DNA from 3 places in the Arthrobacter sp. MYb224 genome. Region 1 is predicted to be linked to each of the others. Evidence: riboswitches for the same ligand, from Rfam matches in the RefSeq annotation. Region 1 holds a riboswitch; each other region holds the start of a gene.
The links. Region 1 has a riboswitch for S-adenosylmethionine ahead of CQ017_RS03325 (acyl-CoA dehydrogenase family protein). Riboswitches for the same ligand answer to the same signal wherever they lie in the genome.

Region 1 (5,083 bases):
GTCGAGCCGCTAGCCGATCTGATTGCACTGACCGTGCAGTTGCTCTTCACCCAGGAACGCGAGCACTCGCGCAGTACCCGCCGTGAAACAGAAGCCCGGGACATTATCTCCGCGTTGCTGGCCGGATGGGCCGAGCCAGAAGCCATTGACCGGAGCCTGGCAGCGCACGGCCTGCGCGGACCAACGCAACTGGAGGCATGGATCCCGCGCAGCGCGCAGGATCCATTGCTGGATGTGCCGGCCGTTGAGGGCCGGCGCACTTCCTGGATCAACCTCTCCGGTGCGTTCTGGCGGATCCGGCTGGCGAACGAACCGGCCTTCGAGGAAGACCAAGGCGCAACGGAGCGCTATCTTGCCTCCGCCCCGGCAGAAGGCGCCGGACACCTGCTGGCCGAAGCCGAAGCCCTCCGTGCCCTCGTGGCGCTCCCGGCGCTGATACCCCAGCGACGAAACCGGGAGATCTGGAGCCCGGAAATCGCCACCGCTATCGCGCGCACACCGGCGCAGAGCTTGAGCCATATTGCCAGGCCCGCCCGGGACCTGAGCGAAGAGCAAGCGAAGACGTTGCTGGTCGTCACAGCCGCAGCATCGATGACTCAGGCCGCAACCGAACTGCACATACACCGCAATACCCTGGTGCAGCGTCTGGAGCGCATAGCCCTGATCGCCGGGGTGGACATCCGCCACACCGGTCAGGCGGTGCGGCTGCAGCATGCCATCTACGCAGCGGTAGCCCTAGACCAGAAACACATATTCTAGGAATTTCCGGCATAAGAATATGGGCGTGCGCCCATAGGCGATTGAGTCCGCAGTCCCTAGTATTGGCAAGATGCTCGAAGTTGAGCGCCCGCTGAACCGGTCCTCCCGGCCGAAACAGCCTTCGCAGGAAAAGCCTGAGCAGCTTGACCTGGCGGAATAGCGGGCGGCAGCAACGGGCCGGAACTCGCACCCAGAACGACCGCCTGCGCCATTGCAGGTTCGGGCTGGGGGCCACAGATATTGGCAAAGGAGCCAACTCGCCGTGTATGAACTCCTCGTTCTGCTGATCCTCGTGGTGGCCATTGTGCTGGTCACCGCACGCTGGAAAATCAGCCCCTTCCTCGCCCTCATCGGCGCGGCCATCCTCGCGGCCTTCGCCTACAAGATCCCCATCGCCGAGGTCGCCTCCACGGTGACCACCGCCTTTGGCAGCACCATGGGCAATATTGGCCTCGTAATCCTCTTCGGCACGATGATCGGCATCATCCTGGAGCGTTCCGGGGCCGCGATCTCCATGGCCGATGCGCTGATCAAGCTGCTGGGCACCAGATTCCCCAACCTGACGCTGTCGCTCATCGGCTACATCGTTTCCATACCGGTCTTCTGCGACTCGGGCTACGTGGTGCTCAACTCCCTGCGCAAGGCCATCACCCTGCGCACCGGTGTTTCCACGCTGGCCACCTCCATTGCCTTGATGACCGGCCTGTATGCCACCCACACCATGGTCCCGCCGACCCCAGGACCGCTGGCAGCCGCCGAGTCCATCGGCATCGCCGACAACCTCGGATTGATCATCGCCATCGGCCTGCCGGTGGCAGTGGTCTCGGCCATGGCCGGGCTGTTCTATGCCAGCCGCTTCAACAAGTCCACGTGGACTCCGCTGCCATCCGAGGATGAGAACGACATCTCCGAACTAGATTACGAGCAGCTGCGTGCAAGCTTCGGCAAGCTGCCAAGCCCTGGCTTGGCCTTCCTGCCGATCCTCGTTCCGCTGGTCTTGATCTGCGCGGCATCGATCGCCAAGCTTCCATCGCATCCCTTCGGCGAAGGCGCCGCACTGGAAGCACTGTCCTTCATCGGCACCCCGGTGATCGCGCTGATCTTCGGTTTGCTCGCCGCGACCTTGCTGCTGAACGGCAATAAGAAGCTTGCCGACTTCAACGAGCAGATGCACGAAGCCGTGCGCACCGCGGCGCCCATCCTGCTCATTACCGGTGCCGGCGCAGCCTTTGGTGCTGTGCTGGCAGCCTCGGAGCTGACCACGATCCTCTCCGATTCGCTCAGCGGCTTGGGTCTCGGACTGGCTGTGCCATTCCTGATCGCCGCGGCATTGAAGTCGGCGCAGGGCTCATCCACCGTATCGATGGTGACCACCTCGGCGCTGGTCGCCCCGATGCTCGGATCCCTCGGTCTGGACTCCGAACTGGGCATGGTGCTCAGTGTCCTGGCAGTTGGCGCCGGCGCGATGGTCGTCTCGCATGCCAACGATTCCTACTTCTGGGTGGTCTCCCAGCTCAGCCGCATCCCGGTGATCACGGCCTACAAGACCTTGAGCGTGGCCACCGCCATCCAGGGCACCGCCGCATTTGCTACCGTCTGGATCCTCGGGGCATTCCTGCTCTAGTAAATCCAAGAAGCCTGCATCAACCAATAACCGCGCCATCAGAGGATGGCGCGGTTATTGGTTTAACTGGCGGGATGGCCGCAATAGGCAAGGCAAGGCTGCAACTTCGAGCACAGCCCAGCTTTCCCCATTGGCTTGCTGGGCAAGGATTACGGGCATGGGAACAACGACCGGCAATCCGGCCATCCGGGATGCCTGATCGCTGGATCCATGATCCACCCCCGCATTCGCTGACGCTTATCGCTGTCGGCTAATTGAGAAACCGAGATCCCCCTGACAGGTGCCCGGTCGATTGATGCTGGATCCGGATATCAAGCTCTCCGATCGCCGATGACGTAACCTCCAGAAGTATGACGGCGTCCCAGCGCCTTCGGGGCGGTCCAAGTCCGCCGGAAATCTCGCTTTGTGACGACTTCTGACCGACTATTCCGTCGGATGACGTGCTCCTTCCATCCGCTCATGCCGCGGTGTTTCACTCGAAGTACCAACCATCCAGAGCGGCTGAGAGACCTGGCTCGACGACGCCGCAGCAAGCCTGCATTCGGCAGCTAGTGCTAACGCCAGGTTCGATGGATCAGCAGAAAGCAACTTTCTGCTTCCTTCGGAGCAAGACTCTAAGGGAGAACGAAAATGACCGTACTGAGCACGCAACTGCCCCGCGTTCCCTACACCGGGAGCGCAGACGAGGCCGAGCTCGCCCACTGGCGCGAGATCGCCGAGCAGGTCGCGGCCACCCTGGCCGCGGACGCGCTGGAGCGCGACCGCAAAAACGAGCAGCCCTTCGCCGAGGTGCAGCTGCTGCGCGAGGCCGGGCTGCTGAACCTGCTGGTTCCGGCCGAATTCGGGGGAGCCGGAGCGCACTGGGCCACCGCTTTTGAAACCATCCGCATCCTGGCCGCGGCCGACGGGTCCATCTCCCAGCTGCTGGCCTACCACTACATCAACCAGTCCGGCATCGCCTTCTACGCTCCGGCCGAAGCCCAGGCCGAGTGGTGGCAGCGGACCGTGGCCGGAGGCTGGCTCTGGGGCGATTCGGTGAATCCGGTGGACCCGCAGCTGACGCTCACCGCGGAGGACGATGGCTTCCGGCTGAACGGTTTCAAGCGTTTCTCCACCGGCTCCGGAGTCGGCGAGGTGATCGTCGTCAACGCCGAGGTCTCCGGAGGCCCGCGACACGGCGAAGTGTTGGCCTTCGTCCTCCCGCGCAACCGGGAAGGGCTGGAAATCGTCGATGACTGGGACTACCTGGGCCAGCGCTTGAGCGCCTCGAACTCGCTGAAGTACCACAACGTGCGCATCGAGGCCGCCGATCTGCTCGGGGCGGTGACCGACGAGCCGGTCTCCACCCTGCTCACCCCCGGGATCCAGCTGGCCTTCGCGAACTTCTACCTGGGCATCGCCGAGGGCGCGTTGGCCCGCGGCAAGCAAATCCTGCTGGGCCGCAAGAACGCCTGGTTCCTCTCGGCGGCGGAGACCTACTCCCAGGACGTCGTCTTCCAGCGCACCGTGGGCGAGCTGAAGGCGCGCACCGCCGCGGTGGCCGCCCTGGCCGAGAAGCTCGGCCGCAAATTCGATGCGCTGCTGGCCAAGGCGGGGAATGTCACCCAGCCTGAACGCGCGGCGCTGGCGGTGGAAATCGCCGAGGCCAAGGTGGTCTCCACCGAGATCGGCGTGGAGGTCGCCAACCGCATCTTCGAGGTCACCGGTTCCTCCTCTACGCAGAATGATGTGGGCCTGGATCTGTTCTGGCGCAATGTGCGCACCCACTCGCTGCACGACCCGGTGGACTACAAGAAAATCGAGGTCGGCGCGTACTTCCTGCGCGGGGAAACCCAGCCGCTCTCGCTCTACACCTAAACCTCAACCGCACCCACGGATTGGACCGAACTGATGACCGTACTTGCCACCGCCAACCGCCTGGCTGAATTGAAAACCCGCTTCGCCCCGCACTTTGAAAAGATCGCCGCCGGCGCCGCCGAACGCGACCGCAGCGGAGAACTGCCGCACCAGCAGGTGGCCGAGCTGGCCGCCGCCGGCTTCGGCGCATTGCGTGTCCCGGTCTCCCACGGCGGGGCAGGGGCCACCTTGGCCGAGCTCTTCGAATTGCTCGTGGAGCTGGCCGCCGCGGACTCCAGCATCGCCCAGGCCTTGCGCGCCCACTTCGCCTTCGTCGAAGACCGCCTGGTAGCCGCCCCGGGGCCGGGGCGCGACAAGTGGCTGGCCCGCTTTGCCGCCGGGGAGCTGGTGGGGAATTCCTGGACCGAGATCGGCACCGTGAAGGTGGGCGAGGTGATCACCAAGGTCACCCCGGATGGCGAGGGAGGGTTCCTGGTCAACGGCACCAAGTACTATTCCACCGGCTCGATCTTCGCCGACTGGCTGGATACCTACGCCGAGCGCACCGATACCGGCAAGCGCGTGATCGCCGCGGTCAACCGGCACCAGCCCGGCGTGGTGCTGGCCGATGACTGGGACGGCTTCGGACAGCGCACCACCGGCACCGGAACCTCCACCTTCACCGACGCGGTCGTCGCCGAGGAGGACCTGATCGACTTCGACACCCGCTTCAAGTACCAGACCGCCTTCTACCAGCAGGTGCTGCTGGTGGTGCTGGCCGGGTCCGCCAAGGCCGCCGAACGCGACTTCGCCGCCGAGCAGAAGGCCCGCAAGCGCACCTTCAGCCACGGCGCCGCCAACGTG
Region 2 (5,083 bases), on a different contig from region 1:
GAGTGTTGCCTAGCTGCCGGCGAACCGGTTTGCTCCGGTTACCGTGCCGGTGACGGACAGCCGTTGGGGCTGCACGCCGTTGATCTCGTAGTCCCCCACGATGCGCGCCTTGTAGATCGCCGGATTGTGCGTCGCGATGGTTCGGGCGTTGCGCCAGTGGCGGTCCATATTGCAGCTATTGCGAGTGGAAGATGCACCCAGCGCGTCGAAGAGCTTGCTGGTCGCTCCGATGACCAGCGGCTGCACGATCGTCTGAGCACGGTTTGCCGCCAGTTCGCACACGGCAAAGCGCTCCTCGGCGTTCAGGTTCGCGTCGGCCATGGCCGCTTCGACCTCCAGCACCGCGCCCATGACCACGGACTCCGCGGCGAAGATTTCGGCGGAAACCTCCCCGACGAGCTGCAAGACCTGCGGTTCGCGGTGCACCGGAACTCCGGTGCCGGTGCTGAAACTGCGGGTACGCGCCTGCACGGAGGAGCGCAGGTCGTTCAGTGCCGCCCGTCCGATTCCGGCCTGTACCGCCATGAGCACGAGTTGGAAGATCGCGGCTTCCGGATCCGTGGGATCCTCCGGCATGAAGGTGTCCACCGGAACTTCGTGGAATTCGGTGCTGCCGGTACCGGTGAGCTGTTGGCCGAAACCATCCCAGTCATCGAGGATTTTCACGCCGCTGTGCTGGGTGGAAACTACCGCGATCTGGCGCCCTGGGAGTTGCGGGTGCGCCACCGCTACGGTGGTCCAGTCGGCGAAGATGGTGCCGGTGCAATAGAACTTCCGCCCATTGACCAGCCAGCGCGACCCCTCCTCGGTGACCTTGGTGTTGAGCAACCCGAGGGCGTTGCCGCCTTCCTCGGTGTAGGCGTTGCCCACGATCTGCCCGGAGCTGATTCGGGCAACCCATTTGCTACGGAGCTGCGCATCTTCCAGCCGCACCGCATTTTCCACGAAGGCAATATGCGCGCGCCATAGCTGAGCCACATGCGAGTCGGCCTCGGCTAATTCGATGAGCAACCGGAAGACATCGCTCAAGCGCGCCCCATGGCCGCCGTCGGCAACCGGCAGGCGCAGCGCACCGAAGCGCTCACGGTTCAGCAAGCCAACCTGTTCGAAAGGCAGGATCCGCTGCCGGTCGCGTTCCCTTGCACCGGCGGCGATCTGTGCGAACACCGGACGGAAAATGCCGGCAAGCCGTTCATACTGCTCGTCAGCGCCGGGGCCCGGGGTGATTTTCAGCAGCTGCCGGGTAGGAAGTTCCTGTGGAAGGTCGTCAAGCTCCACCGCGCTACCCGCAATAGACGGGTCGCTGAGCGCATTAAAGTCGCCAGCGGGATCGCCAAATGACATCGAAAGTCCTCAATTCTTTCCATCGGTCCTGGCTGTAGCACCGTCCCGCGCCAATATTTAGGTGGGTGGTTGCTGCGACGTCGACGAGCCAGATCTCTCGGTCGCTCTGGATGGTTCGTAATCATTTGTAGCCTGAGGTCTACTTCGTCCTCAACCCGGTTAGTCACATTTCGTCGTGCACGGATGGAGATTGAAATGCATCAAGGACAGCACTTGCCTAACGCGGCCGAACACAACGCCTAGCGTTTAGCGATTTTTCGGCCAAATGCGCGATCAGTGAAATAAAAATCGAAACATCACGATGATGTGACGCATCTATCGAATATTTATCATGTTACGAAAGATTTGCATTGAAATCGTTCGAAGGCCTGTAATAGTCGTGTAACCATCCCGAGCGGCTAAGAGATCTGGCTCTGTGACGCCGCAGCAACCACCACACACGGTTAATAAACCAAACGGTGTCCGGTGCTACCGCCAGGAACGATGGAGATGAAAATGACTACAGCCTTTGCCTTGCCCGAGACCGTCCAAAGCGCAACGGCGCTCGACGTGGAGTTCCTCGAGCTATCGCGTACTTTCACCGCCAAGAAGGAAAGCAACACGGTGCTTCGCGACGTGAATCTGCGCCTCGGAGCGGGCCAGATTGTTGCAATTCTCGGCGCAAGCGGTTGCGGCAAATCCACTCTCTTGCGGGCGGCCTCCGGCCTGGACCGCCCCTCCACCGGGTCGGTGGTCATCGGAAGCCGCGCCGTGACGGGGATAGATGAGCGGTGCGCCGTTGCATTCCAGGAACCACGGCTATTGCCTTGGCGCTCGGTCCGAGACAACGTGTCCATCGGCCTTGCGCCGGGAACCGACAAGCAATCCGGGCGCCAGCTGATCGCCGAGCTGCTGGAGCTGACCGGCTTGAGCCACGCAGCAGATCTGCGCCCACGTGAAATTTCCGGGGGCATGGCTCAGCGGGTTTCGCTTGCTCGCGCGTTGGCCCGGCGCCCGGGCGTCCTGCTTCTCGACGAACCCTTTGGTGCGCTCGATGCGCTGACCCGAATGAAAATGCAGGATCTGCTGCTGGCCATCCATAAGTCTTTCCCGACTACCGTGCTGCTGGTGACCCACGACGTCGATGAGGCGCTGACTCTCGCCGACCGCATCGTCGTGCTGGGCCGACCCGAGGGCCAGGCCTCGGCGACCGTGATCGAGGATCGAGTCCTGTCCGCGGCGCACCCGCGCAGCCATACGAGCAGCGAATTCGTCGCCCACCGCACAGCGCTGCTGAGCCTGCTCGGCGTTGATCCGACGAACCACTAGCACTTTCTACCGCACTCATTTGGTCCCGCGGGCCTTCCATTCGCACAAATCAAGGATTTTCCATGCTCTCGAATCGTTTTTCCCGTCGCGCCGCACTATCCGTAGCAACGCTTGGCATTTCGGCCCTGGTGCTGACCGGATGCGCGGGCGAGAACGCCGCAGCCGACGGCCAGACGCTGTCCATCGACTTCGCCACCTACAATCCGCTGAGCCTGGTCCTGAAAGAAAAGGGGTGGCTGGACGCCGCCGCTAAGGAACAAGGGGTCAGCGTCGAATGGATCCAGTCGGCCGGCTCGAACAAGGCCAACGAGGCGCTGCGCGCCGATGCCGTGGATGTGGGATCCACCGCCGGTTCGGCAGCACTGCTGGCCCGCTCCAACGGCTCACCTATCAAGACCATCTCGCTGTATTCGCAGCCCGAATGGTCCGCCCTAGTGGTGAACGAGGACTCGGATATCAAGTCGGTCAAGGACCTTGAGGGCAAACAGGTCGCGGCCACCAAGGGCACCGACCCCTACTTCTTCTTGCTGCAATCCTTGGCCGAAGCCGGTCTGAGCGATTCGGACATCACCTTGCAGAACGTGCAGCACGCCGATGGGCGCACCGCGCTGGTCAACGGTTCGGTCGATGCCTGGAGCGGCCTGGATCCGATCATGGCCGATGCCGAACAGGACGGCGCGAAGCTGCTCTACCGTAACTTGGACTTCAACACCTATGGCGCGTTGAATGCCCGCGAAGATTTCATCGAGGAGAGCCCCGAACTCGCCCAGCTGGTGGTGGACTCCTACGAGAAGGCTCGCGGATGGGCCGCCGCCAATCCTGGTGAAACGGCGAGCATTCTGGCCGAGGTTGCAGGTCTGGAGGCCCCGGTCGCCACCCAGGTGATCGAGGAACGCTCGAACCTCGACGTGGACACCGTGCCGGGTGAGGATTTCATTTCGGTGCTGCGCAATATCGGACCTACCTTCGTGGCCAACAAGGACGTCTCCACCCAGGACGCAGTCGATCAAGCGCTGGAATCCCTGGTGGATGAGCAGTTCGCTGCCCAGGCCGACGCGACGAAGATCGCCGGGGAATAAGCAACATGTCTTCAGCGAACCAAACCCAGCAAGCCAGCACGCCGGTGCAGGCACGCGAAAGCCTTGGCGCCAGGCTTCTGAAGCTACCGCACTGGCTGCTCGCGCTGATCCTGCCGCTCATCGTCTTGCTCACCTGGCAGGTGGTGACGACCACCGGCATCGTCGCGCCGTGGTCCTTGCCGACTCCGGCGGCCGTGGTGGCCGCGGCCGGCGAACTGCTCGAAGGCGGCGAGCTGGGCAAACATGTGGGCATTTCGACCCAGCGTGTACTGCTCGGATTCTTCTTCGGCTCGCTGCTCGGCCTGCTGTTCGGCGCGCTGGTCGGACTGTCCCGGCTCGCCGACGCACTGCTCGGCCTGAGCATCGGGGCGCTGCGCGCCGTGCCTTCGCTGGCCTGGGTTCCGCTGCTCATCCTGTGGATGAAGATGGGCGAGGACTCCAAGGTCACGCTGGTCATCATCGGCGCATTCTTCCCGGTGTTCACCACCGTTGCCTTGGCCCTGCGCCACGTGGACCGCCAGCTCATCGAAGCCGCGCGCGCGTTCGGACTGAACGGCCTGAAGCTGCTGCGCACCGTGCAGCTTCCCGCGGTGGTTCCCTCGGTCTTCTCCGGGCTTCGCCTCGCCTTGGCCCAGGCCTGGCTGTTCCTGGTCGCCGCCGAACTGCTCGGCGCCTCCATGGGGCTGGGCTATCTGCTCACCGACTCGCAGAACAACGGTCGCATCGACCGGTTGATCCTGACAATTATCCTGCTCGCCGTCTTCGGAAAGATCACCGATGCCCTGCTCTCGGTAGCAGAACGCTGGGCGATCAACCGCTGGACCTAAGCCAACAACTCGAATCACGTTCAAGGACCGCAATGACCACCATCGAATTGGCCAGTACAAATCAGCCCTCCAACGCCGAGGCACGCCAGGAGTTCTGGGACGAGGCGGCGAACCTGCTTGACTGGGACACCCCATGGCACACCACCAGCCAGATCATCCCGGCAGACGCACAAGCCAAGCGCGGCCCGCAGATCTCCTGGTACCTCGGGGGCAAGCTCAACGCCGCGGTGAACTGCGCCGACCGCCATGTGGCCGCCGGCAACGGCGAGAAGGTCGCCCTCTACTTCGAGGGCGAGCCCGGTGACCGCATCGCGGTGACCTACCGGAACCTCCAGGAGCGCGTCAGCCAGGCGGCGAACGCCCTGCAGGAGCTCGGCGTGGCCAAGGGGGACCGCGTGGTCATCTATCTGCCGGTGCTTGTCGAAACCATCGTCATCACCCTGGCCTGCGCACGCATCGGGGCGATCCATTCGCTGGTCTTCGGCGGCTTTTCCGCGGAGGCGTTGAAGTTCCGGGTGGAGGACA
Region 3 (5,083 bases), on a different contig from region 1:
AATGGCGGCTCCCGGTGCCGAACCTAGCTCCTCATGTTCGCGTTCCAGCTCCGCGCTGCGAACTTCTGGATGGAGCGAGAAGGAGGGGTTGCAATCGCAGGTAAACAGCCCCATGCGTTCTGCCGCGCGGTGTTCGGCATCCTCATTGTTCATGCCACGTGCCTTGTAGATCAAGACCAATTCGTTGGCATCTAGATCGAGGTCGCGGGCGGCAGAAAGCGTGACCTGGGTAGGGCGCGACGCGGTGAGAAGCTCACGTTGGGAACGGACTGACACGAATTCCCCGGCAGCCATGGACAGCGCGCCAGCCAGCAGGCCGGCAATTCCGGAGAAGAGCACGAGGGACGAGGCCACACCGGTGGCCCCGATGCCCATGACCAGGGCTAGATTTGAGACCAGACCGTCATTCGCCCCGAATACTGCGGCTCGGAAGTTGCCGGACAACCGGGACCGGCCGACCGTAGCCAAAGCACGAATGACTTCCTCATGCACCTGCTCGTCCGCCGCCATTTGCGGAGCGGCGTCCTGATCGGTGGCGTAGGGAGAGTTGCCTTCGGCGCGTTGGGCCAGCGCCAAGACAAACACCGAACCGAAATGACGGGCCATGAAACGCAACATTGTGCGCCGCATGGACGGGCGGACCGGGCGTACATGTTCGCCGAGCTTGGTTCGCCAGTAATTTTCGTGGCGTTCTTCCGCTTCGGCTAGCCCACGGAGAATTTGGCGTTCTTGTCCGGTGCGCTTTTCGGCCAGTTCACGGTAGATCGCGCCTTCGGCGACCTCATCGGCCATGTACTGGCGCCAGCGGCGGATCTGCGCCTTGGTTGGTTCGGGAGTTGAGGTTTGGGCCATCACGGGGATGCGTCTCCTGCGGCAGATTGGATCATGTTCACGGGCAGATGATCCGGATTAGGTTCAACCCCCTAGTTTAGTGAGCGATTCAAGCACTGGGAATTTGGCAAGACTAAATACGTGGGCGGTGCCAGCGTTTTGCCCCCGAACTGCCACGAATACCGAAAGTTCCTCGCGCTGACTATCGAAGCTCGGCGGACCCACGGTTCTGGCTAGCAAACGGGTGAGCAGGTGCGGGTCCGTGACGTAATAGCTGACCCAGACCCCGCGAAGCGGAAACTGCACCTGGCCGGTTTGCAGGTCGATAATGGGAAGGACGTTTAAAGCCATAACTATCGTGGACCCTTAAAAGAGCTCTTGCCCGTAGCCGATTGGCGTACGGACCGCTTCTTCATCCGAACCACCCATGAACCTGGGGTTGGTGTGCGGCCAGTCGGAGCTTGGCGCCGCATCTCGTGAAGCAACACCACGATGTTACACCGGTGCGCCATCCGGCCGCGTAGTGAAACGTCATACGCAGCTCTCGCGGGTCTCATGGTGCACGGCCCCGTGCCGATTAGGATTCTGCGCTCGCCGAAGGTGCAGATTGCTGGCCGGGGCCCTGCCCATCCGGCATTACCGGTGATTCTCCTGCCGGCCCGCCGTCGTTGCCGGGGCCACCGCCAGGCATGCCCCGTCGCGGGGTTCGGTCCAGGGGTTGACCTCGACTTCGAACTTTACGGCGTAACCGGAGGTGATTTCGCCGCAGGTGGCGCCCTTCAGATTAGTTGCCGACCGCTCGTGACCGGTCGCTGCATGCACCGCATTACGGGCCTCTTGGGGCAGGGCTGCCTTTGAGTTGGCGATAGCGTTGGCCGAATCGGTGAACGAGTTCTGGGGCCGGGCAATCTTCGAGGTGGATATGCGGCCAGCGTCCGGCGTAATACGCGGGGAAGATGCTGGTGAAGCGCACGATGCCGTTCGCGTCTGTGAGCTGTACGCTGCGCAGGTAATTCTCATTCTGCAATCCTGAGAAGGACAACGAGTTTTCCCCGGCAAGGTTGCATTGCCTGAGATCCCGGAGTCTGCCGGAGCGCATGCTGCGAGGGTGAAAGTCACGGCCAAGTCCCAAGCCTGCCAGCTCCTTACAGCGATCAACCAGAGTTCCATCGTCGCAGGCGAGGCCTTGGCCTTCGAGATCTTCAGGCGTGCGAGGAAGGGAAGGGGATCCGAATCATTTGCGTGGTGAGGATTTCAAAGCTGGTGCTCTAGCCGCTGGGCTCGGATGAGGCCATCCGAGCTGGTGCGAGCTTATGCGAGCACTTTGAGGCGGTGCCCGGCTAGGGGTTTGAGCGAGCTTTAACCAAGACCGGTGTTAGGACTGCTCGGCGATTCGCTGCAGGGTGGAGCGCTGTTGCTTCCATTGCTCAGGGCTAAAGCCGGGGATATTTCTCGCCTGTTCACGCAGTCCTACCTGTCCGTCGAGAAGCTCTCGGACGATATCAAGATGCCCAGCATGCCGGGAGGTTTCCGCGATCATATGAACAATGAGATGCTCCACGGTGGTATGCCGATGCACTGACCACCAGGGGACCTCAGCCGGGGACTCTAAGTTCAATTCATCGAGCGTCTGCTCGGCGAATGCGATGGACTTTCGATACAACGCGAGAACATCTTCTACGGAGAAGCTGGCGGGAGGCAGGAAGTCGATCTGCGGATCATCGCTTTGCAGTAGTTGAAGCACATGCCGATCGTTGGGCACACGACCTAGGCACTCGCCGAAATAACCGTATTCGGTGATTGCTAGATGGTAGATGACACCAAGCATGTGTGTTCCGGTATCCGTCATGGGACGGCGGGCCAACTCTTCGGAGAGTCCCTGACACTTCCAGAGCACGGTGTTTCGGGCCTCGTTCAAATAGTTCCGAAGTCTCTTGGAGGACGGATTGCTATCGGTATCCATGTGCCGAGTCTAGTTTCATGGCGATTGAATAAACAGCGACGGCGCATTGAGGGCTTGTTTGCTGACTTCAGGACTGAAGCGTGAGTTCGGCGAAGTTCTCGTTGCCTATTGGTAAACTGACGCAGTGTAGGAACCTGAACCGGATTGGTTTAGCGGAATTGTAGGCCGGGTACTGCCAAGCTAGGGCTGCGCCGGTGTCAAAATGGTGGGAGAGCATGAAAACACTGCCCGTAGAGCCCACCGGCTCGTCGATTAATATCGGCGCCCGTTTGCGTGGGGTACGCCAAACCCGACGAATGACCATCGACCAGGTGGCCGAAATGTCCGGACTGACCAAGGGGTTCTTGTCTCGCGTGGAGCGAGACTTGACTAGCCCTTCGGTGTCGACGTTGCTCAGGCTCTGCGAAGTGTTGGGCTTAGAGGTTGGACAGCTCTTCTCAGTACCTGAAACCAAATTGGTCAGGCTGGAGCACGCGCCGCGAATCGCCTTGGGTGGTCAAGGGATCACCGAACAACTGGTCACTCCCCGCGCCGAGACCAGGGTGCAGATGATTAGGGCAGAGGTCGCGCCTCAGGGCTCGGGGGAAGCCGAGCTGTATTCGGTGGATTGCAAGGTGGAAGTTCTGCACGTGATTTCCGGAGAATTTACCTTGGTTCTGCCCGAGGACCGCATTGAACTGCAAGCGGGCGATACGGTAACCTTCCCGGGCCGTGAGCCGCACAGTTGGGAAAATACTTCGGACCGGACCGCCGTAGTGACCTGGACGCTGTTGCTCTGACCAAAACCGCAATGCGCTTTTGAAGGGTTTGCGCGTTTTCCGTCCGTGCCGGGTTTCGGCCGGGCAAAGCCCAAAGCGTATCCTTGACATAGCGTCAACAACTTTTCTCGACGCCGATAAATAACCGAAGGGAGCTCCGTGACGGAAAGCGAGCCACGGGCTGAACTGGTCGAACTGCGCTCCGCGAGCTGGTGGATGTCTGCAATTCTCGGTGTCTTAATTGGTGTGACCATGACATTGATCCGCACTCAACGTTATTTCTTCATCGCTGGGGCGGCGATTCTGGCGGGGGTCATTCTGGTCATCGGCTTACGCACTATTCACCGTCGTTCTCAATACCCGCAGATGGCACAGGCGAAAACCTCTTGGGTATATGCCGTGTGGACGCTGGTGCTACTTGTGCTTGCCGGGCCCGTCCAGCTGGTATATGTGGCGGATGAACTCGACGAGATTGCGATTAAGTCCTTCGTGCTTTCGGCAGGTTTCTGTTTTGGGTTCCATGAGGTGGACCGGGCATTGGTAGCGAGCAGCAAGAAGTCCTTCGAAGGCTAGCTGCTGAACTACATTCGCGCATTGGGAGGGTGAAATGTCTACCGAAAACCTTGCGGTCGGCATAGACATCGGCGGGACGAAGATCGCCGGGGGCGTGGTCGATGGCCACGGCCGGATTCTTCGCCGAAGCTTCCGCCCTACTCCGGGCCGGAGCGCAGCCTTGACCGAAGATTCTATTGCCGAGGTAGTCAGCGAGCTCAGCGACGGGGATGCTCATATGCCCGTGGGCGTCGGGGCCGCCGGCTGGATTAACCGAAGCGGTTCGCATGTCCTCTTCTCCCCGCATCTTGCATGGCGTGATGAGCCGGTGCGTGAACGTCTTGAGTCGAAGATGAACCGCCAGGTCGTCCTGAATAATGATGCCGACGCCGCAGGGTGGGCCGAGCATCGTTTCGGAGCTGCGCGAGGCGAAGAGCTGAGCGTCTGCCTGACCCTTGGCATGGGTATCGGCGGTGCCATCATGTTCGGCAACAGTATTCTGCGTGGCAGTTTTGGCGTCGCAGGGGAGTTCGGGCACCAGACTTTGGTGGTGGACGGCCATCGTTGCCCGTGCGGAAATCGAGGGTGCTGGGAACAATACGCGTCGGGCAACGCACTGGGCCGTGAAGGCGCGGAGCTTGTCCGGTTGGATTCTCCGCGGGCGCATAGCCTGCGTGAAGCCTGCCATGCGGATCCAGCCAAGGTGAGCGGAGCGATGGTGACGGCATTGGCGGTCAATGGCGACCCTGCCTGCATGGAGCTCATCGATGAGATGGGCCGATGGCTCGGGAGGGGAATCTCGAATCTTGCGGCTGTGCTGGATCCTGGTGTCGTGGTCATCGGCGGGGGACTTGGGTCTGCTTCTACCTGCCTGGTCGAACAGGCGGAGGCCTCCTACCGGCAGTTACTGCCGGGGCGAGGCTACCGGCCGTTTGCTCGCGTTGTACGAGCCGAGCTTGGCTCGGATGCCGGGCTGATC

Region 2: it holds a riboswitch for S-adenosylmethionine, as region 1 does, so the genes downstream of both, CQ017_RS09700 (ABC transporter ATP-binding protein) here and CQ017_RS03325 (acyl-CoA dehydrogenase family protein) in region 1, are expected to answer to the same signal.
Region 3: it holds a riboswitch for S-adenosylmethionine, as region 1 does, so the genes downstream of both, CQ017_RS14060 (hypothetical protein) here and CQ017_RS03325 (acyl-CoA dehydrogenase family protein) in region 1, are expected to answer to the same signal.

The regions. Positions count from the first base shown of each region.
Region 1 covers NZ_PCPU01000002.1:3,296-8,378, forward strand. The annotation lists gene CQ017_RS03315 (sugar diacid recognition domain-containing protein) at 1-759, shown strand, start outside; gene CQ017_RS03320 (GntP family permease) at 1,022-2,383, shown strand; SAM riboswitch class I at 2,869-2,959, shown strand; gene CQ017_RS03325 (acyl-CoA dehydrogenase family protein) at 3,014-4,240, shown strand; gene CQ017_RS03330 (acyl-CoA dehydrogenase family protein) at 4,274-5,083, shown strand, end outside.
Region 2 covers NZ_PCPU01000004.1:252,416-257,498, forward strand. The annotation lists gene CQ017_RS09695 (acyl-CoA dehydrogenase) at 10-1,344, opposite strand; SAM riboswitch class I at 1,361-1,461, opposite strand; SAM riboswitch class I at 1,727-1,834, shown strand; gene CQ017_RS09700 (ABC transporter ATP-binding protein) at 1,840-2,652, shown strand; gene CQ017_RS09705 (aliphatic sulfonate ABC transporter substrate-binding protein) at 2,715-3,731, shown strand; gene CQ017_RS09710 (ABC transporter permease) at 3,737-4,558, shown strand; gene acs (acetate--CoA ligase) at 4,591-5,083, shown strand, end outside.
Region 3 covers NZ_PCPU01000007.1:119,896-124,978, reverse strand. The annotation lists gene CQ017_RS14065 (VIT1/CCC1 family protein) at 1-852, opposite strand, end outside; gene CQ017_RS14060 (hypothetical protein) at 916-1,182, opposite strand; SAM riboswitch class IV at 1,201-1,313, opposite strand; gene CQ017_RS17915 (hypothetical protein) at 1,468-1,851, opposite strand; gene CQ017_RS14045 (DinB family protein) at 2,207-2,794, opposite strand; gene CQ017_RS14040 (helix-turn-helix domain-containing protein) at 3,010-3,573, shown strand; gene CQ017_RS14035 (hypothetical protein) at 3,712-4,125, shown strand; gene CQ017_RS14030 (ROK family protein) at 4,160-5,083, shown strand, end outside.